DNA from 4 places in the Paenibacillus sp. CCS19 genome. Region 4 is predicted to be linked to each of the others. Evidence: riboswitches for the same ligand, from Rfam matches in the RefSeq annotation. Region 4 holds a riboswitch; each other region holds the start of a gene.
What was found. A riboswitch is a leader RNA that binds a small molecule or an ion and turns the genes downstream of it on or off. The one in region 4 is predicted to bind cyclic di-AMP.
Positions count from the first base shown of each region.

Region 1: linked by a shared signal. The riboswitch ahead of SBI19_RS14370 (3D domain-containing protein) and the one ahead of SBI19_RS28790 (TrkH family potassium uptake protein) in region 4 are both predicted to bind cyclic di-AMP.
Region 2: linked by a shared signal. The riboswitch ahead of SBI19_RS17235 (APC family permease) and the one ahead of SBI19_RS28790 (TrkH family potassium uptake protein) in region 4 are both predicted to bind cyclic di-AMP.
Region 3: linked by a shared signal. The riboswitch ahead of SBI19_RS23280 (resuscitation-promoting factor) and the one ahead of SBI19_RS28790 (TrkH family potassium uptake protein) in region 4 are both predicted to bind cyclic di-AMP.

Region 1 is NZ_BTCK01000018.1:43,005-47,642, reverse strand. Features, by position in the region: gene SBI19_RS14380 (GDP-mannose 4,6-dehydratase) at 1-515, opposite strand, end outside; gene SBI19_RS14375 (mannose-1-phosphate guanylyltransferase) at 521-1,546, opposite strand; cyclic di-AMP (ydaO/yuaA leader) riboswitch at 1,839-2,019, shown strand; gene SBI19_RS14370 (3D domain-containing protein) at 2,030-2,719, shown strand; gene SBI19_RS14365 (polysaccharide deacetylase family protein) at 2,828-3,703, opposite strand; gene SBI19_RS14360 (sugar phosphate isomerase/epimerase family protein) at 3,826-4,638, opposite strand, start outside.
Region 2 is NZ_BTCK01000024.1:89,033-93,670, reverse strand. Features, by position in the region: gene SBI19_RS17245 (DUF2812 domain-containing protein) at 1-143, opposite strand, end outside; gene SBI19_RS17240 (PadR family transcriptional regulator) at 147-497, opposite strand; gene SBI19_RS17235 (APC family permease) at 776-2,602, opposite strand; cyclic di-AMP (ydaO/yuaA leader) riboswitch at 2,697-2,853, opposite strand; gene SBI19_RS17230 (FixH family protein) at 3,036-3,434, opposite strand; gene SBI19_RS17225 (class I SAM-dependent methyltransferase) at 3,662-4,231, shown strand.
Region 3 is NZ_BTCK01000042.1:42,246-46,883, forward strand. Features, by position in the region: gene rsmA (16S rRNA (adenine(1518)-N(6)/adenine(1519)-N(6))-dimethyltransferase RsmA) at 1-760, opposite strand, end outside; gene rnmV (ribonuclease M5) at 764-1,330, opposite strand; gene SBI19_RS23280 (resuscitation-promoting factor) at 1,452-2,603, opposite strand; cyclic di-AMP (ydaO/yuaA leader) riboswitch at 2,844-3,046, opposite strand; gene SBI19_RS23285 (TatD family hydrolase) at 3,227-4,012, opposite strand; gene SBI19_RS23290 (HD domain-containing protein) at 4,064-4,638, opposite strand, start outside.
Region 4 is NZ_BTCK01000079.1:9,171-13,808, reverse strand. Features, by position in the region: gene SBI19_RS28795 (CPBP family intramembrane glutamic endopeptidase) at 1-1,625, opposite strand, end outside; cyclic di-AMP (ydaO/yuaA leader) riboswitch at 1,953-2,158, shown strand; gene SBI19_RS28790 (TrkH family potassium uptake protein) at 2,238-3,584, shown strand; gene SBI19_RS28785 (potassium channel family protein) at 3,613-4,272, shown strand; gene SBI19_RS28780 (ArsB/NhaD family transporter) at 4,317-4,638, shown strand, end outside.

The sequences.
Region 1 (4,638 bases), on a different contig from region 4:
CGCATCCGAACGATAGGTATGCCATACTGCCGGTAGTATTGCATGCCTAGAAAGTCCTGCGCGATTTTGCTGATGGCATAAGGATTCATCGGCCTTAGCGGGTTATTTTCCGTAACGGGAATCTCATTCGTGTGTACCTCGCCGTACGCCTCGCTTGATCCTGCGATGAGCACTTTGGTCGGAAGCTTATGAAGTCGAATCGCTTCGAGCAAGTGTACCTGACCTGCGACGTTATTATGGATCGTATCGCTGGGCGATGCCCATGAGGCGGGAACGAAGCTTTGCGCAGCCAGATGGAATAGATGATCGGGACGCTCGGCAGCAATGACTTCTTCGACGGCAGCGGCATCTCGAAGTTCGCACTCGATTAAGCGGATGTTCTTATTCGAGAGGGCGTCTTCTCCGTTATGCTGCCTGCAGCGGCAGGTGCCGGCGACTTCAATGCCTTCGCTTAGCAAATACGATGCAAGGTGGCCTCCGACAAAGCCGTTGATGCCCGTAATGAGAGCCTTCACTTGCATCACCTCATGGACTCGTTCAGCCAATATTTCAACCGAGGCTCTTCGGACCGATGGCAGACGAGCAGACCGTGCGGGGTGGAGACGACTATCAAGTCGGATACGCCGATAAGCAGCGTCTCCGTCTCGGAATAGACGGTGTTGCCTTCGCTTTCAAACAGCCGAATGGCGCCTTGTGCGACATTGCCAAGCGCATCAGACGGATGATGTCGGCGAAAAGCAGCCCATGATCCGATATCGTCCCAGCCGCAGTCGATTGGAATGCAGTGGATTTCGTCGGTTTTCTCGAGCACAGCGTAATCGATCGAGAGTTCGGGAATGTCTGCGTAGGCTAAGGCAGGATTGCCATCGTGTTCAATGAACGGCTGCCACAGCGCCGGTTCCTTCATGGCGATGTGATGCAAGATGGAGGAGGGACGCCATACAACGATGCCGCTGTTCCAATACACGTTGTGCTGTTGAATTAACTTCTCTGCCGTAGCGGCATCGGGTTTTTCTAAGAATCGTTTCACTTTATGCAGGGAATCCTCCGCATCCGACTGATCTTCATCGGCTTTGATCTCCATGTAGCCGAAGCCCGTGTCGGGGCGATCCGGCCGTATGCCAAGCGTGACAATCGAATTAACGGCAGTCGCAGCCTGTGCAGCTCGCTCGATGGCGGCGAGATAAACGTCATCGTCGGCGACATATTGATCTGCGGGTACGAATACGATCGGGCGATCATCGCCTTTGGCCAGCATGGTGTAAGCGGCATAGGCGATGCAGGCGGCCGTCCCTTTTTGCTCCGGCTCGGTGAAGATTTGTTCGGTGGATAAAGAGGGAAGTTGGCTGGTTACGAGCGGGACGTGCGCGGTAGGCGCTGCAATGAATAGACGTTCATCAGGCACCAGGCGCCGGAATCGGTCAACAGTCTGCTGGATGAGCGTAGGTCCCGAGCCGAATGACAGGAATTGCTTAGGTATTGTTTTGACGCTGCGGGGCCAGAACCGGGTACCTTTGCCGCCGGCCATGATCATGATGTTCATCATGTAATGCAACGACCTCCAATCACGAGCCATCCCGTGTAACGGGACAAACAGCTTCCATATACAAATGCTACGCCATTGTATTCAGGCAGGAATCGTGCCTGCAACGGCATTTGTACAAATATAAGACTTTACTAGCTTGCGGCTTCTTCGTTTCTGTAATTTCAACGGAATGAATGGCGATTTTTCCGCTAATGGGGAGGTGGCGGAAGGGTCATTTGCGGGCAGGCGGGAGTAGGATGGAACTTGTAGTGGCGGCAATTACCAGTTTCATGGGTGAGTTAAATGTGGTATTGTTTTACGCGAGCCGAAACTAACGTGCGGGGGAGATTCATGGTATTCAGATTGCCATAAAGGCGAGCTGAATCCTCGGGGTGAATCGCATAAGCAGCTGGCGGGCGCCAGTTGTTCGATGCGTAGGGTGACTCCTCATCCGAATCCGACAACTAACCTCGTAGGCGTATACAACAGGAGGATTCTAACTTAATGACACAGCTTACAGTGAAACCGTTTGCAAAATGTTTGAAGCAGTGGGCCCGCACAGCGGCTGCTGCTGCTCTTGGCATCTCGATCGCTTGGTCCGCATCCGCGGCATCCGCCGATGCAGCTTCCGTTCATGTGGCGACGAAGACAACGACGTTCTGGACGCTGTCCCAGTACTACGGATTGACGATGCAGCAGATTGCTTCAGCCAATCCGAGTGTGAATCCGAACAATATTATTGAAGGCCAGCGGCTGTCCATTCCCACGATAAGCAATACGTTTAAAGTGGCATCGGCGCCTGCGGCATCGGCAACAACAGCAAGCACAGTTAGCAACGACAGTGTGACAGTTGGCGGTAAGCAGTTTGATGTTTCGAAAACGATTCAAATGACGGCAACAGCTTATTCAGCGGATCCAGCAGAGAATGGCGGCTGGGGCGGACTTGATTACTTCGGTAATTCGCTTAAGGTAGGCACAGTAGCTGTCGATCCATCGAAGATCGCGCTAGGCACGAAGCTGTACATAGTCGGTTACGACTTTGCAGGACTTCCGACTGGAGGAATGATCGCTACCGCATTGGACGTAGGCAGTGCGATTAAGGGCAATCGCATCGATCTGTTCGTCCCAGGCACAGCAGCACAGGTGAGCGACTTCGGCATTCAGTATGTGAAGGTTTATGTACTGGAATCGTAATTATTAATTTGTTTATTGGCTCGCATGGCAGCAACAAGAAAGCGGAGATGCAATTATTGCATCTCCGCTTTCTTGTTGTTCGTGGCAGGTTGTACAGTTGTTGTTGACTTATCGCTGCTGCCAGCGGCCATCTGAGGAGCCGAGCATCTCTGGAATCGTCACGAGCTCGTATCCTTTGTTCCGCAGCATTCGGATAATAACAGGCAGCGCCTCGACGGTACCCGATAGATCCTGTGTACTGCCTCCGCCAGCATGCTGGAGAATGATCGAGCCTGGCTGGAGCGTCTTGCGGACGTTGATAATGACCGACCTGCTTCGCAAGCTTCGCCAATCGACGGAATCGACGTCCCAGTTCACAACAACGTAGCCGTTGCGCTTCGCCCACTGCACTTGAGCGGGTCTTATCTCGCCATAAGGCGGACGGATATAGCGCGGACTATATCCAACGAGAGGTGCAAGAATCGCATCTGTTCGAGCAATCTGGCGTTGATACTGTTCGGCGGTTAATTGCGAGAATACCGCATGGTTGTAAGAATGGTTGCCGACGGTGTGACCTTCTCGCTCCATTCGGCGAACGAGCTGCGGATAGCGCGTTGCCAGGGAACCGAGCACGAAGAACGTCGCTCTCACGTTATAACGCGCGAGTACATCGAGCACTTTGCCCGTATAGCGCGGATCCGGTACATCGTCGAACGTTAGCGCTGCTCGCCGCACACTGCGAGGACCATGCGTGACGAATGCGCCTGGATATCGCTTCTCCAGTGTAATCCAGCTCATAACGGCCTGCTTCCGCTGTTTCTTGCGGGGACGGGCGTACGAATTGTACTGCTCTGTCGATTGCATGGTCCGGCTGCTGTCGACTGAAGCTGCAGCGTGATCGCTTGGTGTTGGTTCGGCTTCGGACGGATAGGCTGAAGCATCAATCGGATTGGCAAGCAGAAGTGCAAGGACGAGCAGAATAACGATTCTAGATTGTCGTTTCATTGGACGTTCTCCCTTCAAAACGGAGGGGCGGAAAAGAATACAATCCTCGTTGTTTTCTCCGCGGAACGCCAATATTATGCATGCATATTAACGATGGGTCAGGCTTTGATCAGCGGGTTAAGTTATTGCACTTCTTCCCACCATGTATGCATTTGACGGACGAACAGCTGAAGCATCTCGCTGCTGTCGAACGCGCCGCTGAAATCTTCAATGCCGAACGCACCTTGATAGCCGACCGCCTTCAAGTCTGCTAACACACGTTTCCAAGGTACGATGCCACCTGCAACCGGCTGCCAGGCGCAATGCCAGGAAACAGGATCGAGTGGATCTGTGCTATCGGTTGCAGGCATCCAGCCAGCGTTCTTGACATGGACATGTGCCAAGTACGGACCGAGCAGCTCGAGCCCCATCCGATATTGCTCGAAGCCCTCGTGAACGAGGTTGCCTGGATCGTACAATACGCCAATTGCATCCGGGTCGCAGCCTTCAATCAGACGATGAGCTAGCGAAGCGCTAGGCGCGATTGTGTTGTGATGCGTCTCGACGAGACCCTTGATTCCGTATCGACGGGCCAACTTCTCAGCTTCTCGAATATATGCTCGCGCCTCTTGAAGCAGCTCGCCATATGGGCGGCTTCCATTGTAGCCGGGAACACCTAGTCGAATATACGATGCGCCAAGTGCAGACGCTATTGTCAGCATTCGCTCGGTTTCTTCCAGATCGCCGCAAGCCAAATAAGGGACGACCGCTAATGATTGAAGTCCATGCGCATCGGCAGCCGCTCGCAGCTCAGCGAGCGCTTCTGTTGAGCTGTCGGGGTCTATCGTGCACCGATTGTTGCCCCAGAAGGAAGGCGGATCATTCTTCACGCTATCGGATATGCGAGTGCATCGCCATTCGATTGCGTCGATTCCCGCTTTCTTCGCAGCAGCCAG
Region 2 (4,638 bases), on a different contig from region 4:
AAGCAATAACGGAACGTTCCCGGCTCCTCCAAATGCTGCCCTTGCGCGGACAAGTCGTTCAGCCACTCCTCATCCTTCTCGTAGTTCCACACGAAAGACAACCTGGTTCTCGTGACAAATTGATCTGCAGAAGATAGCGTCATTGGTTATGCTCCTCCTTCATTCGTCTGATCGACTGCCAGCCTAGCATGGTGCAGCAGCTCCTCCAACCGAACCATCTCACCCTTTAATACATCGCGGCCTTTATCTGTTATGGCATACAGCTTCCGCCTCGAATCGGTACTATCCGCCTCTTGGGAAAAATCAATAAGTCCTTTCTTCTGCAGCGTACTAAGCGCCGTATACAACGTCCCCGCTCCGATCCTTACGCGGCCGCCGCTCATCTGCTCAACATCCTGCATCATGGCATAACCGTGTGCGTCCGCTCGATACAAAGTAACCAGTATATAAAAATACGCCTCCGTCAGCGGAAGCAAATCCTGCACGGAATCCTTCATGCCCTCACCTCTTATTCATAGCGTTCAATGCAATGGTCTACCGTATAGTAGATCGTTCACCTATATATTGACGTACGTTATATCTACTATCGATATATCGTACATCGATATAGTATCATTAGCAAACTTGTATGTCAACGAGTTCCATGTATGAGGTTGGCAAACAGGCTTTCTCCACTCTTCCTGGACAATCTGATTGAAAGGCAACGATAAACGCAACAAGGCCATCCTTCGATAAAGGATGGCCTTGTGTATGGTTAGTTGATCGTAACAAGAGCTTACTTTTTCAAATGATAAGGCACCGTCGTAAGGACGACGCTGGAGTGGTACAGCAGCCGAGTGCGCAGATAGAAGCTGGTCTGGTTGTGCAGGATGTTGTGCCAGCCTTTCTTCGGTATGAACTGCGGAATGATGACCGTTACCTGATGATTCGATTCCTTCGCCTTCCGCTCAACCGTATCAACGAACTTCAGCAGCGGTTGAACGATGCTCCGATATGGAGAATGCAGCGTAACGAGTCGAACATCCGGCATGAAGTCCTCCCATTTGCGCTCGAAGATCGCTTCCTCATCCCGCTCGAACGGGATATAGACGGCAATGATCTGTGCCGGCCCCAGCGATTTGGCATATTTGAGCGATTGCTCCACGACATGCGTAATGCCCGATACCGGAAGAATGATGACATTGCCTTCAATCGGCAAGACCGGTTCGCTCGTCGCGCGGCTCAGCTGTTCGCCAATCGCTTCATAGTGCTTGTTGATGCGATGCAGAACGAAGATAAGCACCGGCAGGAAGATGAGAATCGGCCATACATGCGAGAACTTCGTCAGGAAGAAAATAATCGACACCGTAAAGCTGATCAGCGCGCCGACGCCGTTAATCGTCAGCTTCGTCACCCAGCCTTTCGGCTTCTCGCGAATCCACTTCACCATCATCCCTGTCTGCGACAACGTGAACGGAATGAATACGCCAACCGCATAGAGCGGAATCAATTGATCCGTCTGCCCTTTGAACAGGATGATCAGCAGGATCGACAGTACGGCCAAGCTAATAATGCCGTTGGAGTAACCAAGACGGTCGCCCCGAGCCGTGAACATGCGCGGAATGAACTTATCTTTGGCAAGGTTGACCGCCAACAGCGGGAACGCCGAGTAGCCCGTATTCGCCGCAAGCACCAGAATGAGTGCCGTTGTGCCTTGGATGAAGAAGTACATGAAATGACGTCCGAACGTATCCTCCGCAATCTGCGACACGACGGTGACTTCAGCCTTCGGCGAAATGCCGTAGTAGTAAGCCAGGAAGACGATACCCGCAAACAACACAGCCAGCAGCACACCCATTGCGGACAACGTCTTCGCCGCATTGTTCGGCTCCGGCGACTTGAAGTTCGGGATCGCGTTCGAGATCGCCTCGACGCCCGTCAACGCCGAGCTGCCGGATGCGAATGCCTTGAGCAGCAGGAACAAGCTGATTCCCGCGACATGCGTGCCCATCGGCGCATGAAGCTCAGGCGCCACGCCGCCCGTTGCGATATTGTACAAGCCCGCCCCGATCAGAATGAACAGCGCCAGCACGAACAGATAAACCGGATACGCCAGAATGGACGCGGATTCCGTTACGCCGCGCAGATTGAGCAGCGTGATGAGCAGAACGAATATGATAGCTATTAGAACGGTGTGTTCGTGCAAACTCGGGAACGCCGATGTAATCGCATCTGTACCTGCCGACACACTAACCGCAACAGTCAGAATATAATCGACCAGCAGCGATACGCCCGCCACCAGCCCTGGGTATTTGCCGAGATTTTGCTTCGAGACGACATAAGCGCCGCCGCCATGCGGATAAGCGAATATAATTTGCCGATACGATAAAATAAGTGCGGTCAACAGCACCAGAACGCCGATGCCGATCGGAATCGAATACCAGAAAGCGGTCATACTAACCGCAACGAGTGCGATTAATATTTGTTCAGGGCCATAAGCCACCGACGACAACGCGTCCGATGACAGGATAGCCAAAGCTTTCGTTTTGTTCAACCGCTGTTCGCCGAGCTCGGTCGACTTGAGCGGGCGTCCGATTATGACGCGTTTTAGACTTGCAATCACGAGCAATCCCCCCACGACTTTCTTGCATTTCTCTATTTTTGCGCAGCAAAAAACCGCAAGGCTTCTCCTTGCGGTTATCAATAACCGAAGTCGTGTCCCCCCTCAACAACGCTTACGAGGTTAGCTGTCGGATTCGGGCGGTTGAAGTCGCCCTACGGTGCGTGAACACCGATTCACCCCGGGCGCCATTATGCTGCATGAGCGCCGTTGGTTCCCCCGTTTTCCTTTCAGAAATTCAGCGAATATGTGATGCGCTAATCATAACGCCATCACCTATTGCTGTAAAATCGCGTTTTGGGGCAAAAAAGATAAGAATGATTGTAGCTGCAAGAATGTAAACGCTTGCTATGGTGTGTCTTGTCGATTATTTAAGCTAGAGCTGTCATTATCTCGTGCTTGCGCATATTGTCACACAATTCAGTCGACCGTACAGTTATTGCACATCGAGTTTTTTCTTCTTCGTGATATGAAGTTCGCCTTGCATCACATGAAGATAGATCGTATAGGTTCCCGGCGCTTCAAACGTATAATTCGTTACATACTGACCATCCCCTGCCTCGGTCGTCTTCACATATTCAGGCAGTCCTTTGTTATCCGGCTTGCGAATGTCGACCTGAATATCTGGCGTTATATCAGCGCTCAGTCCCGTCGTCTGTACGATCAGCTTGACCGCCTCATTGGCCTTCACTACCGCCGGATCGCTCGCGAACTCGACCGTCACATCCTTCGGATCGACTTCCCCTTCCTGCGCTGCCGCTCCGCATCCTGCCAAGCCCCATACGAGTACCAATATAACTGCAATCGTCAGCCATCTTGTCGATTTCATTGCCATCCGTCCTTCCTCCTATTGCTATGCACCAACATTATACCCCCAGATCGGTACAGCTAGTTGGAAAGTAACGAGATCGTCAAATTTGACCATTCCGTGACTAGGGTCACAATGTGCGCGAAGTCACCTTCCTGAAGTAACATAATGGCATACGCTCGTCACATTAGACCATTCAGTGTACACCATGGCATCTTCTATACTATTGTCAAAAATAAGGAGGTCGCCGCCACATGCCACCCTCATCTGAACCCATTCGCGTCGTAATCGGCGCAGGAGCTTCGAATAACAATCCGGATTGGCTGCTGACGCAGCAATCCGAGCTAGATCTGCTGCGGCGTGACGATTGGGCTGCTAAGTTCCGGTCTGCTTCCCTGTCGGCTATACTAGCCGAACATGTTTGGGAGCATCTCAACTTCGAAGAAGGCGTTCAGGCAGCGCGTGTCTGCTTCGAATATTTGAAGCCAGGCGGTTATGTGCGCTGCGCCGTGCCGGACGGGTATTTTGCAGATGAGAATTACCAGCGGATCGTGCAAATCGGCGGACCTGGCCCTGCCGACCATCCTGCCGCCAGCCACCGCATCGTTCATAACTATCGGACGCTGACCGCCATGTTCGAAGCCGCTGGATTCGAGGTGCGTCTGCTCGAGTATTGCGATGAGGATGGTCAATTCCATTACGAGGAGTGGGATGCCGAGAAGGGCTTCATCTACCGTTCTCTTCGTTATGACCACCGCAATCAAGAGGGCAAGCTTGGCTTCGTCTCGCTTATTGTGGATGCGAGGAAGCCGGATGATCGCTGAAGATCGACATATGAGGGGGAAACTATCTCAATGGAGAGGAAGTTAGCGAGGTAAACACACACTTATCTCTCTGGGCAGTACTTTCGAGCATTGAGGTGCGTGTAAACCACGCTTATCCTCGCTCTATATACGATATCACCACGGCAGGTGTGTGCTAAGTGGGGATTGGCCACGCTTAGCGCACGCTGAGCAGCGTTCGTGTTCATATAGGTGTGGGTAAACCACACTTAGTCTGGGTCTACATACAATATCACCTCGGCAGGTGTGTGCTAAGTGGGGATAGGCCACGCTTAGCGCACGCTGAGCAGCGTTCGTGTACATATAGGTGTGGGCAAACCACACTTATTCTCACTCTACTTACGATATCACCACGGCAGATGTGTGCTATGTGGGGATATGTCACACTT
Region 3 (4,638 bases), on a different contig from region 4:
ACGATAGGTTGTTCATGAGCGTCTTGCGGCGCTGTGCGAAGGATGACTGCACCACGCGGAAGAAATGCGCCTCGTCCGGCGTTTCGACAGCGGGCTTATCCCGCAGCGCCAGCTTGATCACTGCCGAATCGACATTGGGCTGCGGGATGAACACCGTATGCGGTACGATGCATACGATGCTCGGTACGCAGTAATATTGCACGGCGACGCTCAAGCTGCCATAATCCTTGCCGCCTGGCTTGGCCGCCATTCGGTCTGCAACTTCCTTCTGGATCATAACGACGATATTCTCCAGCGGCAGCCGTTCCTCTAGCAGCTTCATAAGAATCGGGGTTGTCACGTAGTAAGGTAGATTCGCCACTACGCTGACGCCTGACACATCATTGAAGCGCTCTGCGAACAGCTGATTCAGATCCAGCTTGAGCACGTCCGCATGAATAACCTCAACGTTATCTTCGCCTGCGAGCGTATCGCGCAGAATCGGAATGAGACGGTTGTCGATCTCTACTGCCGTCACCTTGCCAGCCGATTGAGCCAGATGCTGCGTGAGTGCGCCAATACCTGGTCCAATCTCGAGTGCACCTTTGGTCGAATCAAGCTCAGCAGCCGACACGATTTTGTGCAGGATGTTCTGGTCGATTAGAAAGTTCTGTCCAAGACTCTTCTTGAACTCGAAGCCGTATTTCTTCACGATATCGCGTGTCCGCGAAGGGGTAGCTACCTCTACCGCCGTATTCTTCTTCTGTTCATTGCTGCTCATTAACTAGCCACGCTCCTGTTCCAGCTGCTGTTCCATTTGCCGCCATGCTTCTATAAACTCCGTCTTCGTAATTCGGAAGCTGACGCATCGTTTGTAGAAGGTTTTGCCGTTCGCATAACCGATTCCGAGCAGCTTGCCAATTACCTCTCGACGCTCAGACGCCTGAGGATGAACGGTAAGTCCCGCTTCTATAATATCGTCCCAAGTTACTTCGACCGATCCGCCTTCTCCTGCCAGCTGCTCCGTTCGCACATTAGCCAGCGCTTTGCGAATGGCTTCCGGCGATGCATTTTCGACACCGATATCGCCTTTGTACATCGCTTCCTCCTGAGGAAGAAACGCATGCTTGCAGCCGGGAACACGCTGCGCGACGATACGCCGAATGCGTTCACCTGCATGATCCGGATCTGTAAAAATAATAACGCCGCGGCGTTCCATAGCAAGCTCAACCCGCTTCAGCACCTGTTCGCCGATCGCAGAGCCGCCGGTTTCTATTGTATCTGCCTCGACAGCGCGCTTAATAGCCGTCGTATCGTCTTTGCCTTCAACCACAATTATTTCTTTAATCATCTTGCGCCATTCCTTCCCGCGAGCATACAAAAAGAAGAGGCATCGCCTCTTCTTATGATGGCATATTTGGCTGTGAATTACGATACATATCTGATACTGCTATCGGATAACGCGACACCCACTAGCTGGAGGACGGTTTGTTAGGCCCGATGATGTACACCGTATAGCCTTTCTTCGAACCGAACTCTTCCGCGTAGTCTTCGCTCTCGTAATAAACGTCGATCTTGTTTCCTTTAACCGCGCTTCCCTTATCCTCCGCACGACGGAATCCGATGCCTTCGATGTATACCCACCAACCGATCGGAATAACGTTAGGGTCAACGGCAATCGTCCGTCCTTCCTTCACTTTCGTGCCGGAAGCGGTAATGCCGTATTGCGGATGGTTCGCGCTCTTGCCCGTCGACTTCACGCCGGCGGAATAGGCCGTAAGCGTAACATTCTTCAGCACTTTCTTCGCCTTGAAGGAAATGCCTTTCAAAGATACCGTCTGCGGGCCGCTCGAAGCCTTGGCCGATAATGTCGTAACCTTCGGCTGCGCCTTCTTCGTACCGACAGCAACCACTTGGCTAACCGCCGGCCGCTGTACGGCTTTCTCGACGAGCGCTGTCGATACGAGCTTGCCGTCCTCGTACACGCTCTCGAATTGTTTCACAACGACACCATCAGTGCCGCTCTTAACCGTCTTCTCCTTACCCTGCTCAAGGGTAGGATCTTCTTGCTTCACGATCGTGAAAGGAACCGTATGCTGGGAGCTCGTTACTTTACGCTCCACACGTACGACCTTCACCGCCATGTTCGGTGTCAGGTCAGCCGTCAGCGCCGGATATACTTTGTCGTAGCTACGAACCGGAATATTTAATTCCTCGATCGCCGCTTGCACGGTATCCTCGGTCGTGTACACAGTCCAAGTCTTGCCATCAGCTGTTACGGTCACTGGATTCGCCGTGTCGATGACGACACGATCTCCATCCTTAATCGCTGCATTCAAAGGGATCGACACCTTATCATGCGGCCCAACCGTAATAGCTTGTTCATCCAGTAGGCGTTGCAGGACCCATTGCTTCGTTTTCACGATGCTCTCTTGTCCATTCACTACTACGGAGACGCTTCTCTCAGCCGTTCCGTACAACAACACCAATAACATGAAAGTCATAGCGATTGAGATAATTATACTCAATGTGATTAACCGCACGTTTTCATGCTTCCATCGCAATGCGAATGACATGCTGGATGATCGTTTCCCATGGGTGTCCTCTTGCGGAATTACGCCCACTTCTTCGGTCCTCCTTCAAAGTCCCGCCGTCGAGTGTTTCGCATGATACAATTGACGCGACTATAGTATATTGGCATGACGAATCATGCTATCCAGTCCCTCTCACCTTCACCTCCATTGCTAACCCTATGTCGACGTAAACTTCTTTATTCGAAAAGAAAAGAAGCCATCGACAGAGGATCATCTGCTTCGTGGCTTCCCGTTTGGTCGCGACTAAACATGGAAAGTGGGATTCGAAGGTTGATCTCTCTATTTCGCTTACGAGGTTAGCTGTCGGGTTCGGGCAAGAGAGTTGCCCTATCGTCACATTGCAGCGGATCGACCGCTATGCAATGCTTCCAAATTCACCCCATCGGTTATGCTTCCATGCGCACAAATCACTGTGCAGCATTTCCACATATGGTTCCCCCGTTCTCCGTTAGGAGATTAAGCGTACTACTGGAAATCCAATACATTGTGTAAGTTCTGAAATGAATCATACCCCGTGTTCGCATGCATTGTAAAGAACAGATAAAAGACGATTTAAACGATATTTAAGGAAATTCAGCGAAAAGAGAAGCGGTTTTGGGGACAAAATCAACTTTTATCACGCGTAAGGTCCCGATTCCTCACGATTTCAGCCATTATTGATCAAAACGGAAACATTTTCTAGCGTTTAGAGACGTTAAATATCCAATTTCTTCAACGCTCATTCCTTTAATTGCCGCAGCGGCATCAGCTACCAGTGCGACATAGGAGGACTCATTTCTCTTCCCTCTATAAGGGTGCGGTGCCAAATAAGGGGAGTCCGTTTCGATGAGCAGACGGTCGTCCGGCACTCGTGAAAGCACTTCCTTTGGAACCCTTGCATTGGTAAATGAAACCGGTCCGCCGAACGAAATATAGAAGTTCATATCGAGACAAGCTTTGGCCGTTTCCCAGCTGCCGGAGAAGCAGTGCATAATGCCTCCGACCTCTTCCGCCTTCTCTTCCTTCAATATACGTACGACGTCCTCCGAAGCATCTCGGTTATGAATGACGATCGGTTTACCGACTTTGCGCGCCAGACGGATCTGCTCGCGGAATACGCGATGCTGGACATCCTTCGGTGAAGTATCCCAGTGGTAATCGAGACCGATTTCACCGATAGCCACAACCTTCGGATGCGACATCAGCGACTCGATCCATTCGAGATCTCCCTCCTGCATATGGATGCTCTCAACAGGGTGCCAGCCAACAGCCGCATAGATAAAATCATGCTTTTCCGCCAATGCCATCGTCGTCGGAATCGTTTCGCGGTCAAACCCGATATTCACCATAATTTCGACACCCGCTTCTCTTGCTCGTGCGATAACTTCCTCACGGTCATTGTCGAATTTGTGATTGTCCAAGTGCGTATGCGTATCAATTAATGTAACTTTTCCGTTCATGTTGTCTTACTTTCTCCTTCCTATATATAAAACGTTTATTTTCTTCGAGTTCTAATAGCCAAAAATCGCGCGTATGCGGGCGTCGAGCCTATGCGCAACCGGACGCAGCAGATCGTCTGGGAAATACCAGCGATGCTTGTCCTGATGCAAGCCGGTCAGCGAACGAATAATATCCGAACGGGCCGAAATTTCCGATAAACCACCCTCCGAGTCAAGCAGCAGAATCGGCGGCTTGTCGCTGTTCTTCTTCCCATTACCCGCATCGGGCCGGTACACATCATAAGGAAGGTCGAATGGGAAATCAACCTCGAGATGGTAGTCGGGATGCAGGCCCGCTTGACGCAGCTGCTGCCTCGCTTCTTCGAAGAGGGCATCATTATGATCGCTTACAATGACTTCTTTATACAACCGCCTATGTAGGAACCTGCGGCACAGATCCGACAGCCATTCATCCCGCTCGTCTGACCACGCCATGAATACCGTCTGAGCTAACGCTTCATCTAATAGGAAATAATCACTCGTCGTGAGTTCCCCTTGGAACAGCTTCAACAGCGGCGTTGGCAGCCAGTCGAATGTATAACCATTCTGGAACAATTCTTTGGCCCTTCTGAAGATGTGACGCAGTA
Region 4 (4,638 bases):
ACCACAACCTCACGTCGTCCCGCAACTTTCATTAATACCCACGCCACACCTACCGGCAGCACCAGATATACAATTGCAGCAAGCACATTCACCGCCGCCCCGATCATAAACAAATCAAACGACATCAGCACCGTATCCAATATCGCATGCGTAAATACCGCCGTAATAAAGCCGAAACGAATAAAAATCCAGCAGAAGAGAAGACCTACAATCGTAAGTTCAATCAACCGGCTGTATGCCGGAAACACCGGATACGACACATGCCCCAGCGCCCAAATAATCGTCGGCACCAGACAGCCTAAGAATCGCCGCTTGAACAGCCGCTCGAAGACGGCGATACCGAACAATCGATACAACGCTTCTTCTGAAATCGCCGCGCACCAAGCGAGCAGCGGGAATAGCAGCGGCAGCATCATATTATAAGGCGAAGATTCAACGCTTGTCGTCGACCACGAGCCGATGGACCTATCCAGACCTAGGAGCAGAATCGTCTGTGCGCCCAGCAGCGCGAAAGCGAGAGGATACGATATTTTCATCGATCGCCATACGTGACTGCCATATCCCTGCTCACCGTAGCGAAGCCATAGCGGCTTACCGAGCCTGCGCCATAAGCCGTCCCCGCTGACAAGACTGAACCAGATGGCAAGTCCCATGAGCACGGTGAAGATGTTGGAGATGATGAGGCCGCCAGCCGTCAGCGCCTCTGTATTCGGACGTGCGCCAAGCGTCGCGCGGATGCCGTCAGCCATGTTGTAGTTATTCACGATATAGAAGCCGAGGAACAGCAGGCAGAGCGCCAGGCCGCGGCGGAACAAAGCGATTTTGCGAATACGAATTGCCGTTATAATAGCCAGCAGAAACAACAGAGCATTCATCAGCATGCTGCCGTACAGAGACAACGTGCTTGCCAGATTTTTCTGCTTCTGAACGTATGATGTGTAGCTGTCAGGCGCACGGAATTTAGGGTCGTATTTCATAATAACCGGCTTGGAAGCCGAAGCGGGCCAATCAACCGTTACTTTAACCGTTAGCGCAGCATCACCGATGGAATAGCCTTTAGGCTGGATCGTGACGACATTGCCAGCTACTTTCGCATCTTTCAAGTCGGAGAGGCGGAAGCCGCTGGTGGATACAGCCGCTTGACGTGCGGTCATCAATCGGGACCAGTCCGACAGATAGCGGTCTTTGGCCTTCGTTCCCGTATTCGCAGGCAAGTATGTCCAGCCGGTTACTTGTCCGTTCTCCATATGTACCTGAACGAACAATGTGCCGGAATTCATCGTAAGCTCGGTCTGGAACGTATCGGTCGGAAACTTGCTGTCGTAGGTTTTGCCATAGGTGTCGAGCTGGTGTTCCTTCGATAAATAGCCGTACAGCATGCTGTCAGACTGATGTACGGTATGCGTGCCGCTGATTGGCTCGTTGAATCTGGACTTGGCGAAGGCGATTGCTTTGGCGGCGGCCTCTTCGCGTGTTAAGACTGGAGATGATTCCGCGTTTCCGCTGTCGGATGAAGGAACGAAGAGCGGTACGATTTGCAGCAGCAGGAAAATAATGAGGCCAAGCAGGCCGACGAACATGATCGAGCGGGGAATGCGCTGCGGCAGCAGCGGATAATCAGACATAAGGCCCTCCTTGTATGCCGTTAGCGGCAGCGGCTTGTATCGCTTCGGAATGAAACTTTTACTTCGTATGAGGTTGTCGGTGACGCCGTTTCACCTTGCTACTTTAGCATATGATCGCTTGGCCGAGCCAATGTCTCGATCGAGACGCTGAAAAAAAGCAGATAACAGTCGCAAGCGCGTAAAATAACGATCAGCGTCCAGCTAATGACAAGCTTGCCGCATAGATTCGTTTTTTTTCGGTGTAAATCGCCTCAATTGGAGGTAAATCCTTGTTGGTGTCGTTCTCCTATTCGCTATATAATTTGATACATTGCTTAACATTAATCAAATATTCAACAGCCGAATTTCCGAAGGAAAACGGGGGAACCATACTGTTGCCGTCTATGCAGACGCTGCCGATTCATCGGCCGTACGCGGCAACTTGGGGTGAATTCAGCATAAGGGAGGTCGAAGTGCCTTGCCTCAAGCTGATAGGGCGATCTATCCGGGCCCGAATCCGACAGCTAACCTCGTAGGCTGCATGGACAGAACTCATCGCAGACGGCATTGGGTTTCCAATGTCTTTTTTGTGCGCTTAGACAAGTCTGTTCATGGGATATGGAGAGGATAATGATGCACAAGGTTAACAAAAGAAAGCTGTTCAATTGGTCGCCGCCGCGCATTCTGGTAACGGGTTTCGCGCTAATTATTTTGCTGGGCGGACTGCTGCTCTCCCTTCCGATCTCCAATACGGACGGACAATATTTGCGCTACTTGGACGCCGTATTCACCGCAACATCTGCAACCTGTGTGACGGGACTCGTTGTGGTTGATACCGGCACGCATTTTACTACATTTGGCCAAATCGTTCTTATTGTATTAATCCAGATTGGCGGTTTAGGCTTCATGACAATGGCGACGTTAATCGCGCTCGTGCTGCGTAAGCGAATCTCGCTGAAGGAACGACTTGTGCTCCAGGAAGCAATGAATCAGTCGAACATGGAAGGGATCGTAAGGCTGATCCGCAAGGTGATCGTTTATTCGCTCGCCATTGAGGGAACAGGCGCTGTACTGTTCGCCATTCGGTTCGCTGCAGATATGCCGCTGGGCCGAGCCATCTACTATGGGATATGGCATGCAATTTCCATGTTTAACAATGCTGGCTTCGACTTATTCGGCGGGTTCCGAAGCTTGACCATGTATGTCGGGGACCCGATCGTGAACATAACCGCAATGGGACTTATTATTCTTGGTGGACTTGGCTTCGTCGTTATGTCCGATCTGATTGAATACCGTAACAACAAAAGGCTGTCGCTGCATTCTAAGGTTGTACTCACCATGACAGGCTTTCTGCTCGTCATTGGTACGATCGTCATCTTCATCTTCGAGTTCTCTAATAAACAGACCTTGGGATCGCTGGATTGGGGAGCCAAGATATGGGCCGCCATGTTCCAGTCCGTTACGCCGCGCACTGCAGGTGCGAATACGATCGATATCGGCGTCATGCGGCAGGCAACCATCTTCTTCATGGTCATCCTGATGTTTATCGGCGCATCGCCTGGCTCGACTGGCGGCGGCATCAAGACGACGACCTTCACAACGCTGATCGGCGCCGTGATTGCGATGATCCGCGGCAAGGAAGATATCGTATTGTTCAAATTCCGTCTGGCACGCGAGAGGATCTTCAAGGCGTTGACCATTACGATGCTGTCGCTCGTGCTTGTCATTGTCGTCACCATGTTGTTGTCGGCAACGGAAGACCGGGAGTTCCTACGGCTGCTGTTCGAGGCGACATCAGCTTTCGGCACGGTAGGCTTGTCTACAGGCATCACGCCATCGCTTAGTGATTTTGGCAAAATAATAATAAGCCTTACGATGTTTGCTGGCCGGCTTGGACCACTTACACTTGCGTACGCGCTTGGGCCGAAGGCAGAGAAGGATCTGTACCGTCATCCAGAAGGCAAAATCATTATTGGTTAATAAATAGATAAGAGGTAGGAGAAACCAAATGAAACAATTCGTTATTATCGGTCTGGGCCGCTTCGGCTCCAGCCTTGGCAAGGAGCTTGTCCAACTGGGCTATGAGGTACTCGGCATCGACAAGAATGAAGAGACGGTCGATGACATGAGCCGTGTGTTGACACACGTCGTAGCCGCAGATGCGACAGATGAGGAGACGCTGCGCGCACTAGGTGTTCGCAACTTCGACTGCGGTATCGTTGCCATCGGCGATGATATTCAATCGAGCATACTGGCTACGATTCAATTGAAGGACATTGGCGTAAAGTCGGTTGTTGCGAAGGCATTAAGCGAATTGCATGGCCGAGTATTGGAGAAGCTTGGGGTTGACCGCGTTATCTATCCAGAACGGGATATGGGCATCCGTGTTGCGCATCAGCTTGTGTCGCCGAATCTGCTCGACTACATTGAACTGTCTAAGGACTATACGATCGCGGAGCTTGCGGTACCGAACTGCCTCAATGGCAAGTCGCTGCAGGATATTAATACGAGAGCGCGTTATGGCTGCAGCATCGTCGCGATCAATAAGCCCAAAGGCGGCGTCATTATCGCGCCAACTGCCAATGAAGTATTGGCGGAGAAAGACGTTATGGTCGTCATCGGCACGAACAAACAAATCGAACAATTCGAAGAGGCGATCGTGCGATAGCTTCATTCCACGCACTCAAAGCGCGTTAGCTGCTGGAGGAAATTATGTCACATCAAGCATTACTTGCTATTGCAATCTTTCTGTTAGCATACGGGTTTATTATTTCAGAGAAAATTCATCGTACGATACTCGCCATGATTGGCGGATTGCTGATGGTTGCAGTCGGTATTGTCGATCAGGAAACGGCGCTTCATCATATCGACTTCAATACGCTGGGGCTGCTCATCGGTATGATGATCATCGTATCGATCACAGCGGATACAGGCTTGTTCAAGTACATTGCGATTAAGGCTGCGAAGAAAGCAAAGGGCAGTCCGATTCGAATCCTGATATCGCTTGCCGTCATAACGGCAGCTGCCTCTGCTT